Regions from separate parts of the Pectobacterium artocarpous genome, predicted to be linked through region 1. Evidence: predicted binding sites of a transcription regulator. Region 1 holds the regulator's gene; the other holds the start of a gene.
The links. The regulator ArgR, encoded in region 1, controls arginine synthesis, uptake and breakdown. The targets are predictions, from matches to a motif close to ANTGAATAAAAATACANT.
Positions count from the first base shown of each region.

Region 2: the regulator ArgR is predicted to act here: its motif matches at 2,722-2,739, upstream of argC (N-acetyl-gamma-glutamyl-phosphate reductase).

Region 1 covers NZ_JBJXVK010000016.1:56,580-63,974, reverse strand. The annotation lists gene ispB (octaprenyl diphosphate synthase) at 1-197, shown strand, start outside; gene ACKQAD_RS11925 (DNA-binding protein) at 293-667, opposite strand; gene ACKQAD_RS11920 (DNA-binding protein) at 915-1,301, opposite strand; gene ACKQAD_RS11915 (helix-turn-helix domain-containing protein) at 1,489-1,752, shown strand; gene mdh (malate dehydrogenase) at 1,819-2,757, opposite strand; gene argR (transcriptional regulator ArgR) at 3,227-3,697, shown strand; gene tsaD (tRNA (adenosine(37)-N6)-threonylcarbamoyltransferase complex transferase subunit TsaD) at 3,764-4,777, opposite strand; gene rpsU (30S ribosomal protein S21) at 5,004-5,219, shown strand; gene dnaG (DNA primase) at 5,373-7,127, shown strand; gene rpoD (RNA polymerase sigma factor RpoD) at 7,282-7,395, shown strand, end outside.
Region 2 covers NZ_JBJXVK010000022.1:17,995-25,389, reverse strand. The annotation lists gene ppc (phosphoenolpyruvate carboxylase) at 1-1,042, opposite strand, end outside; partial or broken gene ACKQAD_RS14750 (GntR family transcriptional regulator) at 1,381-1,452, opposite strand; gene argE (acetylornithine deacetylase) at 1,524-2,675, opposite strand; gene argC (N-acetyl-gamma-glutamyl-phosphate reductase) at 2,878-3,882, shown strand; gene argB (acetylglutamate kinase) at 3,920-4,693, shown strand; gene argH (argininosuccinate lyase) at 4,756-6,129, shown strand; gene rmuC (DNA recombination protein RmuC) at 6,349-7,395, shown strand, end outside.

The DNA.
Region 1 (7,395 bases):
TTGAAGAAGGAAACGGGCGCCATCTGCTGGAACTGGTGCTTGCCACCATGCAGCAATGTGGCTCACTTGATTATACGCGCCAACGTGCTGAAGAAGAGGCAGATAAAGCAATCAGCGCATTACAGCAGCTACCAGAAACACCGTACCGCATAGCGCTCGAAGGCCTTGCCCACTTAGCTGTACAGCGTGATTTCTAATCGTGGTGTGAGATATTGCTCTGATGAGATCGTTAACCATAACTGAGTTAACGAAATCTAAGTAGCGCTGCAAAGCAGCGCTACTCGTTCGCAGACTAAGCAGTCTGGTCGATGGGTACATCATCCAGCCGAGACAACACTGCTATCGTCCCTTCACGCAAAATGAAATTGATCAGGCGGGTTCGTTCATCAACGGAAAGTTGATGGAAAATATGCACCCACGATGACAGCAGGGTCGACTCATTATCGATGCGATAATATTCTGTTGGCGGATTCTCTTTTACCAGCAGAGAATTCCTGACCTCGTTCGGCAAACTGCGAATAGAATATTCAACACCACGCCCTTGAACCCCTTTCCGCCTGCGCTTTTCCCAACCGTCGTCTCGCGCTCGTTTGTTTAGTCCTTGCGGTGACTTAGGTAACCCACCGACTCCAACCAGCTCACTTGTTGCAAACCATTCTTTGTCCATACTCGTCACTCCCTTGTTTGTTTTGAACAGGCATTACGTCAACTCGCCCAAAAGTTTCCATATAATAGACTATAATTACCTAAACCGCTAACTTTTACACGTTACCGATACACCTAAGCAATAAAAGAAATGATCAAACCCAGTGCAATGCTGAAACATCACGGCCAGAGCAATACGGTAAACCGAAAGAAAATGTAGGTTCCTTCTTCACCACAGATTGGCAATCGGAAAACCCACTTTCGATGACTCAGTCAATCTCCATTGGTGAGATAGGTTCTTCATCCGACGGTATAATACCCAACTGGCTCAGCGTACTTGATACGCCGACTCGAAGGATATAAGCGATCAATGCATCTCTTTCTTTTTCAGATAGTTGCTGATAAATCTGCATCCATACTGCCAAGGCAGCAGGCTGCTTCGCCGAATAGGCGGAAGGCTCGATTTCGAGTAATAGGGATTTTTTTACCGTATCCGGCAAACTGTGAATTGAGTACTCCACTCCTCTTCCCTGGACGCCTTTACGGCGACGCTTCTCCCATCCATCCTCACGGGCGCGCTTATTCAATCCTTGTCTTGATTTCGGAAGGCCGCCTACTCCAACCAATTCGCTGGTAGCAAACCACTCTTTTTTCATTGCCTTTCATCCTGATAGTGCCATCCCTAACAAAAACGCGCTCATTTGGAAATTAATTGAGAAATTTAAAGAAAATTGATGCTATATTATTTCCAAATAATAATGTCATGTTAGCTCGGCATATAACTAACATCCGTTATTTATACCACTAATCTACAGTCGTCTTATAGCAAATAAGGGAAGGATTATGATTTTAAGGAAACAAGACTGGCATCCCGCTGATATCATTGCTGCACTGCGCAAGAAAAACACGACGCTGGCGGCAGTATCGCGAGCGGCCGGATTAAGCTCATCTACACTCGCTAACGCGCTCTCACGGCCCTGGCCCAAGGGGGAATGGCTTATTGCCGATGCGTTGAATATTCACCCTTCAGAGATTTGGCCCAGCCGGTACTATGATCCGGAAACCAATGAGCTTATCGACAGAAAAAAACTCATCCGTCCCGATTAAAAAAAGAAAAGCCGGAGATTGACATCTCCGGCTTTTCACTCTGCGTATTGTTAGCAACCGCAATGACTAGTTCTTGATGAACGTCTCGCCCAACTCAATATCTTGCTTCAGCGTGTCCAGCATGCTGTTAAGCGCGTTTTGCTCAAAAGCACTTAATGCACCGATGTCTTTACACTCTACAACGCCGTCTTTACCTAACAGAATAGGTTGAGCAAAGAAGCGGGCGTGCTCGCCATCACTTTCAACGTATGCACATTCCACCACGCCACTTTCACCTTGCAGTGCACGTACCAGAGACAGACCAAAACGTGCAGCAGCCTGACCCATAGACAACGTTGCCGATCCGCCACCCGCTTTGGCTTCAACAACTTCGGTGCCTGCATTCTGAATACGCTTGGTCAGATCGGCCACTTCCTGCTCGCTGAAGCTGATGCCAGGCACCTGAGACAGCAGTGGCAGAATCGTCACACCAGAGTGTCCACCGATAACCGGCACATTAATATCCTGCGGCTGTTTGCCTTTCAGCTCAGCAACGAATGTATTGGAACGGATGATATCCAACGTTGTGACACCGAACAGTTTGTTTTTGTCATACACGCCCGCTTTTTTCAGCACTTCTGCTGCGATGGCAACGGTCGTGTTCACTGGGTTGGTGATGATACCAATGCACGCTTTCGGACAGGTAACGGCAATTTGTTCAACCAGGTTACGTACAATGCCAGCATTGACGTTAAACAGATCGGAGCGATCCATACCTGGCTTACGTGCCACACCGGCGGAGATCAGCACAATATCTGCACCAGCAAGCGCAGGTTTAGCATCTTCACCGCTATAGCCTTTGATCTTCACAGCTGTAGGAATGTGGCTCAGATCGACAGCAACACCCGGCGTGACCGGAGCAATATCGTAAAGGGATAGTTCTGAACCTGAAGGAAGCTGGGTTTTGAGGAGGAGTGCGAGTGCCTGACCGATACCACCTGCTGCTCCGAGAACTGCAACTTTCATCCTAAACTCCTTATTATCGTAAAATAAAAAAGTGCCGTGAATTCATTTGGTTATAAACAGAATATAAAAATGGGGATAAGATCAGTCTACTCATCTTTCTGCAAATGACATGAGAGCCAAAAAATACGCTATGTCTCTAATAATAAATCAAAAACAACCATTCATTTGAAAGGTAAGTAAAGTTAATAAGCTATTGAGCTATAATGCGGTGTTCATTCACGAGCAATTAACCTGTGCGCTACATTACACCGATCAACGGCGTCTAAACAACATCATTTTGATAACATTTAATTTACTTTTATGTGACGCAGGACACATTTTTCGGACGACTCGAAGACCGAATTTTTGTGAAAACAGCGACTAGCACATATCTGAGTAAATAGACTGGAGTTATACGCAATTTAATTGCATAAAAATTCACACAACTGCATAATAGAAGGATTAACCATAACAATTGATCCGGTGCAGAATGCGAAATTCGACAAAACAAGAAGACCTCGTTAAAGCGTTCAAGGCGCTGTTAAAGGAAGAGAAGTTCAGTTCTCAAAGTGAGATTGTTCAGGCATTGCAAGACGAAGGATTTGAAAACATCAACCAATCCAAGGTCTCACGCATGCTAACAAAATTTGGTGCCGTGCGCACACGTAATGCCAAGATGGAGATGGTGTATTGTCTCCCAGCGGAACTCGGTGTTCCTACCACATCCAGCCCGTTGAAGAATCTTGTGCTGGACGTAGACTATAACGACGCGGTCATCGTCATCCATACCAGCCCTGGAGCCGCACAGCTCATTGCCCGCCTGCTGGACTCGCTCGGGAAGTCCGAAGGGATTCTCGGCACCATAGCAGGGGATGACACTATCTTCACCACCCCGGCAAGAGGCTTCAGCGTCAAACAGCTTTACGAAGCTATTCTGGTGCTCTTCGAACAAGAGCTGTAACTCACGCGCCCCGACTGTTTTTGCTACGTGTAGGCTAACTACACGTAGCGATTATCATCCAAAGACTCACACCGCAGGTAATTCAGCCAACGGCCAACGTGGTCTAACAGATACGCCCAGCGTCTGACTCGCCCCGTGGACCAGACGAACACTGCCGGCATAAGCAATCATCGCGCCATTATCCGTACAGAATTCAGGACGCGCATAAAACACCTCGCCGCCACGTTTCGCCATGACGTCGCCTAAACGCTGGCGCAGCGTCCGGTTAGCGCTTACGCCCCCCGCCATGACCAGCCGTTTAAAGCCAGTTTCATCCAACGCACGACGACATTTTATCGCCAGCGTATCTACAACGGCATCTTCAAATGCGCGGGCAATATCGGCACGCGTTTGATCGTCATCGCCATTGCTACGAATCGTATTGGCAGCAAACGTTTTTAGTCCAGAGAAGCTGAAATCCAGACCAGGACGATCGGTCATTGGGCGAGGAAACGTAAAGCGCTGCGGATCACCCGCCTGCGCCATTTTCGACAACATAGGGCCTCCAGGATAATCCAGCCCCAGCAGTTTCGCCGTCTTATCAAATGCTTCGCCCGCCGCGTCATCAATCGATTCGCCCAACAAACGGTATTCACCAATGCCCGTCACACTGATAAGCTGTGTATGGCCTCCAGAAACCAGCAGCGCGACGAAGGGAAACGCCGGTGGGTTATCCTCCAGCATCGGCGCCAGCAAATGCCCCTCCATATGGTGTACAGGGATCGCCGGTACACCCCAGGCAAATGCCAGAGAGCGACCTACTGTCGCGCCTACCAATAGCGCGCCCACCAAACCAGGGCCAGCGGTGTAAGCCACACCATCGATATCGCCAGCCTGTAATCCGGCCTCACGCAGCGACGCCTGAATTAACGGGACCGTTTTACGCACGTGATCGCGGGAGGCAAGCTCAGGCACTACGCCGCCGTAATCCGCATGTAATTTAACCTGGCTGTATAACTGATTAGCGAGTAAACCGGCTTCGGTGTCATAAATAGCCACGCCGGTTTCATCACAGGATGTTTCGATACCCAATACGCGCATTGCTGTTCCTACGTTGATAGCGATACAAGCGCCGGTGAATGCCGCTTGCTTCAAACTGTGGATAGTCTATCATAAGTGCCCTGATTTCTGCGCTGGCCACGGCTGGGTGTTTTATGATCACCGCAATGCTTTACAAAGACGCCACGTTTGCAGTAGAATTCCGCACCATTTTGAAAAGGCTGGCACAAGGCCAGCGGCAAACCGAATTTATTGAGGTGAGAGGCACATGCCGGTAATTAAAGTACGTGAAAACGAGCCGTTCGACGTAGCTCTGCGTCGCTTCAAGCGTTCCTGTGAAAAAGCAGGTGTTTTGGCTGAAGTTCGTCGTCGTGAGTTTTATGAAAAACCAACGACCGAACGTAAGCGCGCTAAAGCTTCTGCAGTGAAACGCCACGCTAAGAAACTGGCTCGAGAAAACGCACGCCGCACTCGTCTGTATTAATTTTCAGGAGGGTTTCCCTCCAACGCGTGATTAATCCGCAGACTTAGCAGTTGCATACGAAGGCCGTGCTTTCCGAAAGGAAGCGCGGCTTGTTGTCGTTTATAAGCTATATCCAATGTAACCACCTTACAGAAAGATATACATCAGGGGCTTATGGCTGGACGAATCCCACGCGTATTTATTAATGACCTGCTGGTGCGTACCGACATCGTCGATCTCATTGACGCGCGCGTCAAACTGAAAAAGCAGGGCAAAAACTACCATGCGTGCTGTCCATTCCATCACGAAAAAACCCCCTCATTCACCGTAAACGGTGACAAACAGTTCTACCACTGTTTTGGTTGTGGCGCACACGGCAACGCCATTGACTTTTTGATGAATTACGATCGTCTCGAATTCGTTGAAACCATTGAAGAACTGGCCACCCAATACGGCCTCGAAGTGCCTTATGAAAGGGGCACTGGCCCAACCCAATTAGAGCGTCACCAGCGGCAAAGTCTGTACGAATTGATGGGACAGCTCAGCGGGTTCTATCAACAAGCACTAAGCCAGTCAGCCGGTACGCCAGCGTCGCAGTATCTGCAACAGCGCGGTTTAAGCGCAGAGGTTATCAGCCATTTTGCGATCGGCTTTGCCCCGCCCGGCTGGGATAACGTCTTAAAACGCTTTGGCCGCAATAATGATGACCGCAGCACATTGAACGATGCTGGCATGCTGGTGACTAACGATCAAGGCCGAACGTACGATCGCTTCCGCGAGCGAGTAATGTTCCCCATCCGCGATAAACGGGGGCGAGTGATTGCGTTCGGCGGTCGAGTATTAGGCGACGGTACGCCAAAGTACCTTAACTCGCCGGAAACAGAGATTTTTCACAAAGGTCGCCAGTTGTATGGCCTGTATGAAGCGCAGCAAAGCCACGCAGAGCTAAAGCGGCTCTTGGTTGTTGAAGGCTATATGGATGTGGTGGCGCTGGCGCAGTTTGGCATTGATTATGCGGTAGCGTCGCTGGGTACTTCAACAACCGCCGATCACATTCAGTTACTATTTCGCGCCACAGATTTGGTGGTGTGTTGTTACGACGGGGACCGTGCCGGACGTGAAGCCGCATGGCGTGCGCTGGAAACTGCGCTACCCTATTTGAACGATGGCCGTCAGCTACGCTTTATGTTTCTGCCGGACGGTGAAGATCCCGACACACTGGTGCGTAAAGAAGGCAAAGCCGCCTTTGAACAGCGTATGGAACATGCCCTGCCGCTGTCGCAGTTTCTGTTTGAGACGCTACAACAGCAGGTAGACATGAGTTCGCCCGATGGCCGTACCAAGCTCAGTACGCTGGCGCTGCCGCTGATAGGCCAGGTACCAGGAGAAACGCTGCGGTTGTATTTGCGCCAGCAGCTCGGCAACAAGCTGGGTATTTTGGACGACAGCCAGTTGGACAGGCTACTGCCCAAAGTGGCAGAGCAGGCGCAGCCTTACCAGCCACCGCAACTAAAAGTCACAACTATGCGTATACTTATAGGACTTTTAGTACAAAACCCCAGGCTGGCGGTAGAGGTTCCTGACCTCGCGCTGGAAGGCGTTGAAGAAGACAAAGTGGCTGGTTTATCGCTGTTTCAGGATTTGGTGAAAACCTGCAACGCCAGCCCGGGAATGAACATGGGTCTGCTGTTGGAAAAATATCGCGACAGCAAGTACCGCAAGCAGCTTGAAACCATGGCTTCATGGAACCATATGATCGTAGAAGAAGAGCTCGACGAGAAGTTCAGAATCAGTCTGGCAGAGCTCTACGATCAGCTGTTGAAACAGCGACAAGAAACATTGATTGCCCGTGACAGAACGCATGGGCTCAACGCCAAAGAAAAAAAAGAGCTTTGGTCGTTGCAACTGGCGTTGACCAGAAAACACTGATACAGAGGCTTAATTGCCGATAAATAGCAGGGTTGAGCCCTGCAAAGAGCCGCTACAGGGGCCGCGGCGATAAGAAAAATACCCCTAATGCTATTGTTAGCGAACTACGCTGACCGACACCAACCCAAATACTCTGAAGTGTGGATACCGTCTTATGGAGCAAAACCCGCAGTCACAGCTGAAGCTGCTTGTCACCCGTGGTAAGGAGCAAGGCTACCTGACCTATGCTGAGGTCAATGACCATCTGCCGGAAGATATCATCGACTCG
Region 2 (7,395 bases), on a different contig from region 1:
TAATCAGCAGATCTTTAGGAGGCAATCGCTCTTCACCTTTCAGGCGCGCTTCCAGATAGCTCAGCGTGCTGCCCAACTGTGAGCGCAATGACTTCATGATGGCACGGTACGGCTCTTGTACCTCGCTGCCACCCGCTAGCTCCAGCAGTTCCGGCGTACATTCTGACATCGACAGTTCTGATACCAGCACCTGAATATCGCGCAGGAAAAGATCGGCGGCTTTCCAGCGGCTGAGTAGCAGCACATGGCGAGTGACTTCTGCCGTCACGTTCGGATTACCGTCACGGTCGCCACCCATCCAGGAGGTAAAGCGTACCGGTACGGCATCAACGGGCAGACGGTAGCCGAAAGCCTGTTCCAGTTGTTCATCCAGCTCACGTAAAAATGCGGGAACGCCTTCCCACAGGCTGTTTTCCACCACGGCAAAGCCCCATTTGGCTTCATCTACCGGAGTAGGGCGAATTTTCCGGATCTCATCGGTATGCCAGGACTGCGCGATCAACTGGCGCAGACGGCGCATGATCTGATTACGTTCATAGTCAGCCAGGTCGTTATGGTCGAGCTGCTTGAGACAGGTATTCACTTCCACCAGCTTGTGGATCAGCGTTCGGCGGGTAATTTCGGTCGGGTGGGCGGTCAGCACCAGTTCGATCGACAGTGATTCCACGGCATCGCGGATATCGCGTTCGGTCAGATCTTTGCTTGCTTTCAGGCGCTCAAAGGCGTTGGAAAGCTGTGCCGGATTACTCGCCGCCTCACCATGCGGTGAGATTGTGTGATATTGCTCGGCGGTGTTCGTCAGGTTAAGGAACTGGCTGAATGCGCGAGCAACGGGCAACAGCTCATCGTTAGACAGGTTTTGCAGCGTGGTCAGCAACTCCTGACGATGTTTTTCATTACCTGCGCGGGAAGATTTTGACAACTTGCGGATTGTTTCGACTTTATCAAGGATGTTTTCACCCAGTGCTTCCTTGATGGTATCGCCGAGCAGTTTGCCGAGCATACTGACGTTACTGCGCATTGCGGAATATTGTTCGTTCATAGTTACCCTGACCCATCCCTACCATTTTTGTAAGTTTATTTCACTTGACATATTTTTACGCACTGTATCCATCTAGCCACGATAAGGCGAGTTCGTCAATTGACGATTCTTTCTTCTCCTTATTCTTTGTACTTGCATTAAGGCGGGCTTGGCAATTTGTGAAATTTAATTACAAGGGCGCGGATATTAGGGCAACTTATATACTCGTCATACTTCAAGTTGCATGTGCGTTGGCTACGTTATTCGGCACACTTATTGTGTACCTCGTCTTGGCGGAGCTGAACTTTTCAAAGAAAGCAGAGTTGGGGGAGTCACACTGAAGACCGCATAGCTGAAATGCGGGGACATGGCAGCTTTTCCGGCAGTGGATCGGTGTGCTGATAGATTTTTCTCAGTAAATCCTGGGCGATGAAATCTTTCTTTTCATGGACTGTCTCAAAATAGCCCTGCCAGCGTCGCTGACAAGGCCGCTTTCATCGGATCAGTGGTGGCAGAAGTGATGAATCACCTGCGAAATCAGCTCCCGCGTCGGTTTGATAAATTTGGTGTCAATATATTCATCCGGCTGGTGCGCCTGTTCGATCGATCCCGGCCCCAGAACCAGCGTCGGGCACAGCGCCTGAATAAACGGCGCTTCGGTGCAGTAGTTCACGATTTCCGTTTTCGTTCCCAGCAGATTTTCCACCACCGATACCAGACGGTGATCGGGCGGGCACTCATAGCCGGGAATCGGCGGATGCAGTTCGCTGATGGTCAACCGACCCGGCCAACGCTGGCTGACGGGTTCCAGCGCTTCTGACAGCAGCCCGTTCAGATCGTTAAGCGTAATGCCCGGCAGCGGACGAATATCCATATGCAGTTCACAGCAGCCGCAGATACGGTTCGCAGCATCGCCACCGTGAATGTGGCCAAGGTTCATGGTGGGGTGAGGAATGTGGAAAATTGGATTGTGGTAGCGTTCCTGTAGGGTGTTGCGCAGCACCAGCAGGTGGGAAATCGCTTCGTGCATCAGCTCAATCGCGTTCACGCCGCGTGAAGGATCGCTGGAGTGACCGGACTGCCCCTGAATACGGATGGCGTTGGACATATGGCCTTTGTGGGCACGAACCGGTTGCAGCGAGGTCGGCTCGCCGATGATGGCGCAGTCTGGACGAATTTGCGTGGATTCGGAGAAATACTTGGCACCGGCCATCGTCGTTTCTTCATCTGCCGTCGCTAAAATATAGAGTGGCTTTGTCAGCCTGGTTGGATCGATATCGCGCAAGGCATCAAGAATAAAGGCAAAGAACCCTTTCATATCCGCGGTACCCAGACCGTACAGCTTATTGCCGTGTTCGGTCAGCGTGAAAGGATCGCGCGTCCAGCGGCCGTCGTCGAACGGCACGGTGTCGGTATGCCCTGCCAACAATAAACCGCCTTTTCCTTCACCTATTCGCGCTAGCATATTAAATTTATTGAGGGTGCCGGGAACCGGCTGGACTTCAACATGGAAGCCGAGATCGCCGAACCAGCCTGCCAGCAGGTTGATTAACGCTTGATTACTTTGATCGAGCGCGCTGTCGGTGGCACTGATGGACGGTGTAGCGATTAGTGCCCGATATAGCTCAATAAAAGGGGGTAAATTCATCTTCACTGTTGACAGCCTCTGGTTAGGATAGTATCAATATTCATGCATTTATTGTGAATAAAAATACAATAATGCGCGGTGAAAGGAAACCCAAAGGTAAGGCGATGGCGATTCGTCACTTTCACTGAGCTTCGCGGGTGAACTGCGTACCGACGCTGGTGAGCCCTGTTACCTGTTTCATAGATAAGTAAGAAGGTATACGGATCCCATGCTGAATACGCTGATTGTTGGTGCAAGTGGTTATACCGGCGCGGAGCTTGCGCTCTACCTGAACCGTCACCCACAGATGAACATAACCGCTTTGATGGTTTCTGCGCAAAGTGTCGATGCAGGAAAATTGATTTCTGATTTACATCCGCAGCTCAAAGGTATCATTGATGTACCGGTAAAACCGCTGACCGATGCTGAAGAAGCAGCGAAAGGCGTGGATGTCGTTTTTCTGGCGACCGACCACAAAGTCAGCCACGATCTGGCCCCTGTTTTTCTGGCGGCAGGCTGTACGGTTTTTGATTTGTCCGGCGCGTTCCGCGTACAGGATGCTGAATTTTATCGTCGCTATTATGGTTTTGAACATCAGCACCCTGACTGGCTGGCAAAAGCGGTTTACGGGCTGGCCGAATGGCGTGCGGAAAGCGTAAAACACGCACAGCTGGTTGCCGTGCCGGGCTGTTATCCCACGGCTGCGCAGTTGGCGCTGAAGCCGCTGCTGGATGCACAACTGCTGAATCCGGCACAGTGGCCAGTGATTAATGCCGTCAGCGGCGTGAGCGGGGCGGGGCGTAAAGCGTCGATGACTAGCAGCTTCTGTGAAGTCAGCCTGCAACCCTATGGCATTTTCAACCACCGCCATGAACCTGAAATTTCAATGCACCTCGGTACGCCAGTGATCTTTACACCGCATTTGGGCAACTTTGCTCGCGGCATTCTGGAAACCATCACCTGTCGCCTGCAACCGGGTGTAACCCCGCAGGATGTCGCCGAAGCCTATCACACTGCTTATCACGATAAGCCGCTGGTTCGCCTGTACGATAAGGGCGTTCCGGCGCTGAAATCCGTTGTCGGCCTGCCGTTCTGCGATATCGGTTTCTCCGTTGACGGTGAGCACCTGATCGTGGTGGCAACCGAAGATAATCTGCTGAAAGGCGCGGCAGCACAGGCTGTGCAATGCATGAACATTCGTTTTGGTTTCCCTGAAACCCAATCGTTAATTTAATGACTACTGGTCCCGACATTTCGAGGCGTGAAGCATAATGAATCCGTTAATTATCAAATTAGGTGGCGTTTTACTGGATAGCGAAGAAGCGCTGGAACGTCTGTTCACCGCGCTGGTGGCTTACCGCCGGGAACATCAGCGTCCGCTGGTGATTGTGCACGGTGGCGGCTGTCTGGTGGATGACCTGATGAAGAAACTGGCGTTGCCCGTCGTGAAGAAAAACGGCCTGCGTGTCACGCCTGCCGATCAGATCGACATCATCACCGGCGCGCTGGCGGGTTCCGCGAATAAGACGCTGCTGTCATGGGCGAAGAAACATGACATCAACGCGGTCGGCTTGTGTCTGGGCGATGGCGGCAGCACGACGGTCACACAGCTAGATGAAGCGCTGGGCTTTGTGGGTAAAGCGGAAGCGGGATCGCCTGCGCTGCTGAACACGCTGCTGTCTGCGGGCTATCTGCCAGTTGTCAGCTCCATCGGTATTACGGCGCAGGGTGACCTGATGAACGTCAACGCCGATCAGGCAGCGACGGCGCTGGCGCAAACGCTGGGTGCGGATTTAATCCTGCTGTCTGACGTGAGCGGCATTCTGGACGGTAAAGGTCAGCGCATTGCTGAAATGACGGCAGAGAAAGCCGAACACTTGATTGCTCAGGGCATCATTACCGACGGCATGATTGTTAAGGTCAACGCCGCGCTGGATGCCGCTCGTGCGCTGGGCCGTCCGGTTGATATCGCCAGTTGGCGTCATGCCGAGCAACTCCCTGCGCTGTTCAACGGCGTAGCGATTGGTACGCGTATTCTGGCGTAAGTCGTTTCTGGGTATGGCATGATGCGATACCAACGTGAATGATATTTTTAGGAGTAAGAGTTATGGCTTTGTGGGGCGGTCGGTTTAGTCAGGCAGCAGATCAGCGTTTTAAACAATTTAATGACTCACTGCGGTTTGATTACCGTCTGGCGGAGCAGGACATCGTGGGTTCGATCGGCTGGTCGAAAGCGCTGGTGACGGTTAACGTGCTCAACGAACAGGAACAGCAGCAACTGGAACAGGCGCTGAACGCGCTGCTGGTTGAGGTACAAGCCGAGCCTGAGATGATCCTGCAAAGCGATGCAGAAGATATTCACAGCTGGGTAGAGCAGCGCCTGATTGAGAAAGTCGGTGATTTAGGTAAAAAACTGCATACCGGTCGTAGCCGTAACGATCAGGTCGCTACCGATCTGAAGCTATGGTGCAAGGCGCAGATTGCCGAGCTGCTGCTGTCTGTACGCCAACTGCGTCAGGCGCTGGTCACGACGGCGGAAGCGAATCAGGATGCGGTGATGCCGGGCTACACCCACTTGCAGCGTGCACAGCCGGTGACGTTTGCCCACTGGTGTCTGGCCTACCATGAGATGCTGGCGCGTGATGAAAGCCGTCTGGAAGATACGCTGAAGCGTCTGGATGTCAGCCCTCTGGGCTGTGGTGCGCTGGCGGGAACGGCTTATCCGATTGACCGTGAGCAACTGGCAGGTTGGTTAGGATTTGCCTCGGCTACGCGTAATAGTCTGGACACGGTTTCCGATCGCGATCATGTACTGGAACTGCTATCCGATGCCTCGATCGGCATGATCCACCTGTCGCGTTTTGCCGAAGATCTGATCTTCTTCAACAGCGGTGAAGCGGCGTTTGTTGAACTGTCTGACCGTGTGACATCCGGTTCTTCCCTGATGCCACAGAAGAAAAATCCGGATGCGCTGGAGCTGATTCGTGGTAAATGCGGTCGCGTACAGGGGGCGTTGACCGGCATGATGATGACGCTTAAAGGCCTGCCGCTGGCGTATAACAAAGACATGCAGGAAGACAAGGAAGGGCTGTTTGACGCGCTGGATACCTGGCACGACTGCCTGATGATGGCAGGTCTGGTGCTGGAAGGCATTCAGATTAAGCGTCCGCGCTGTAAAGAAGCAGCCGAGCAAGGCTACGCAAACTCCACCGAACTGGCGGATTATCTGGTTGCGAAAGGCGTCCCGTTCCGTGAAGCGCATCATATCGTGGGTGAGGCGGTGGTAGAAGCCATTCGTCAGGGTAAAGCCCTGGAAGCGTTGCCGCTGGCCGATCTGCAAAAATTCAGTGCGGTGATTGGTGAGGATGTATACCCGATTCTGGCGTTGCAATCCTGTCTGGATAAGCGTGCTGCACAAGGTGGCGTGTCACCGCAGCAGGTCGCGAAAGCGATCAGTGATGCGAAACAGCGCTTAGCTTAAGTCGCCCCGTCTGTTTCAGTTCTCCCAACGTTGCTGTTCCGCGTTGGGGGAATGTCAACGTTACCCCTCTGATTCTCCTGCAAATTATCATCTATCCTTGTTTATATGGAATGCGGCTCGCATTTTTCTGCTCAGCGTACCCCCCACTGGAATTGTTTCTGGACATCCATACAGTATCATTTTACCTTACCGACAGCGTGAAAGGCCTGCGGAGGCAAAGTGGATATCAGCATATTTTATGGTCTGGGCGGCGGTGCGGTAGGGCTACTGATCGGGTGGCTGATTGTCAGCCTAATTCATCAGCGGAAGCTGTCTCAGCATGACACCGAACAGCGGCTGCTGGCGCAGACGTTACAACAGACCCAACAGTCGCTCAGCGAGCAGCAGCAGGCAAAACAGCAGGATGAACAGCGGTTGCGGCAAAACGAGCTGGAACTGCGTACAGTTCACGCGCAACTCTCTGCCAGCCATGAAAAGCTGCAACAGTTGAGTGAGCTTCGTGCAGAGTGCGTGCAGCTCAATCAGGAACTGCGAACGCTGCGTGAAATAAACCGCGCACAGGAAGCGGAACTGCGGGAAGTCACCATTCGGCTGGAAGAAACCCGTATGGCGGCGGAAGAAAAGCAGAGGCTGTTGGCCAATAGCGAACAGCGGTTGACGACGCAGTTTGAGAATCTGGCGAACCGTATTTTTGAACACAGTGGCCGCAAGGTGGATGAGCAAAATAAACAGAGCCTGGATAAGTTGTTGATGCCGCTGCGCGAGCAGCTTGATGGTTTTCGTCGTCAGGTTCAGGACAGCTTTGGTGCGGAAGCACGCGAACGTCACACGCTGGCGCATGAAATCCGCAATTTGCAACAGTTGAACGCGCAGATGGCACATGAAGCCATCAACCTGACAAAAGCGCTGAAGGGCGATAATAAAACGCAGGGTAACTGGGGCGAGGTGGTGTTAAGCCGCGTGCTGGAAGCCTCCGGTCTGCGTGAAGGCTATGAGTATCAGACGCAGGTCAGTGTGCAGACGGGGACGAATAGCCGCCTGCAACCGGATGTCATTGTGCGTTTACCGCAGGGTAAAGATGTCGTGATTGATGCCAAGATGTCGCTGGTGGCTTATGAGCGCTATTTCAATAGTGACGATGATGTCGAGCGTAATACGGCGCTGAACGAACATTTGCTCTCGGTGCGTAGCCACATTCGGCAACTGAGCAGCAAAGATTATCAGCAGCTTCCGGGGCTGCGTTCGCTAGACTACGTGCTGATGTTT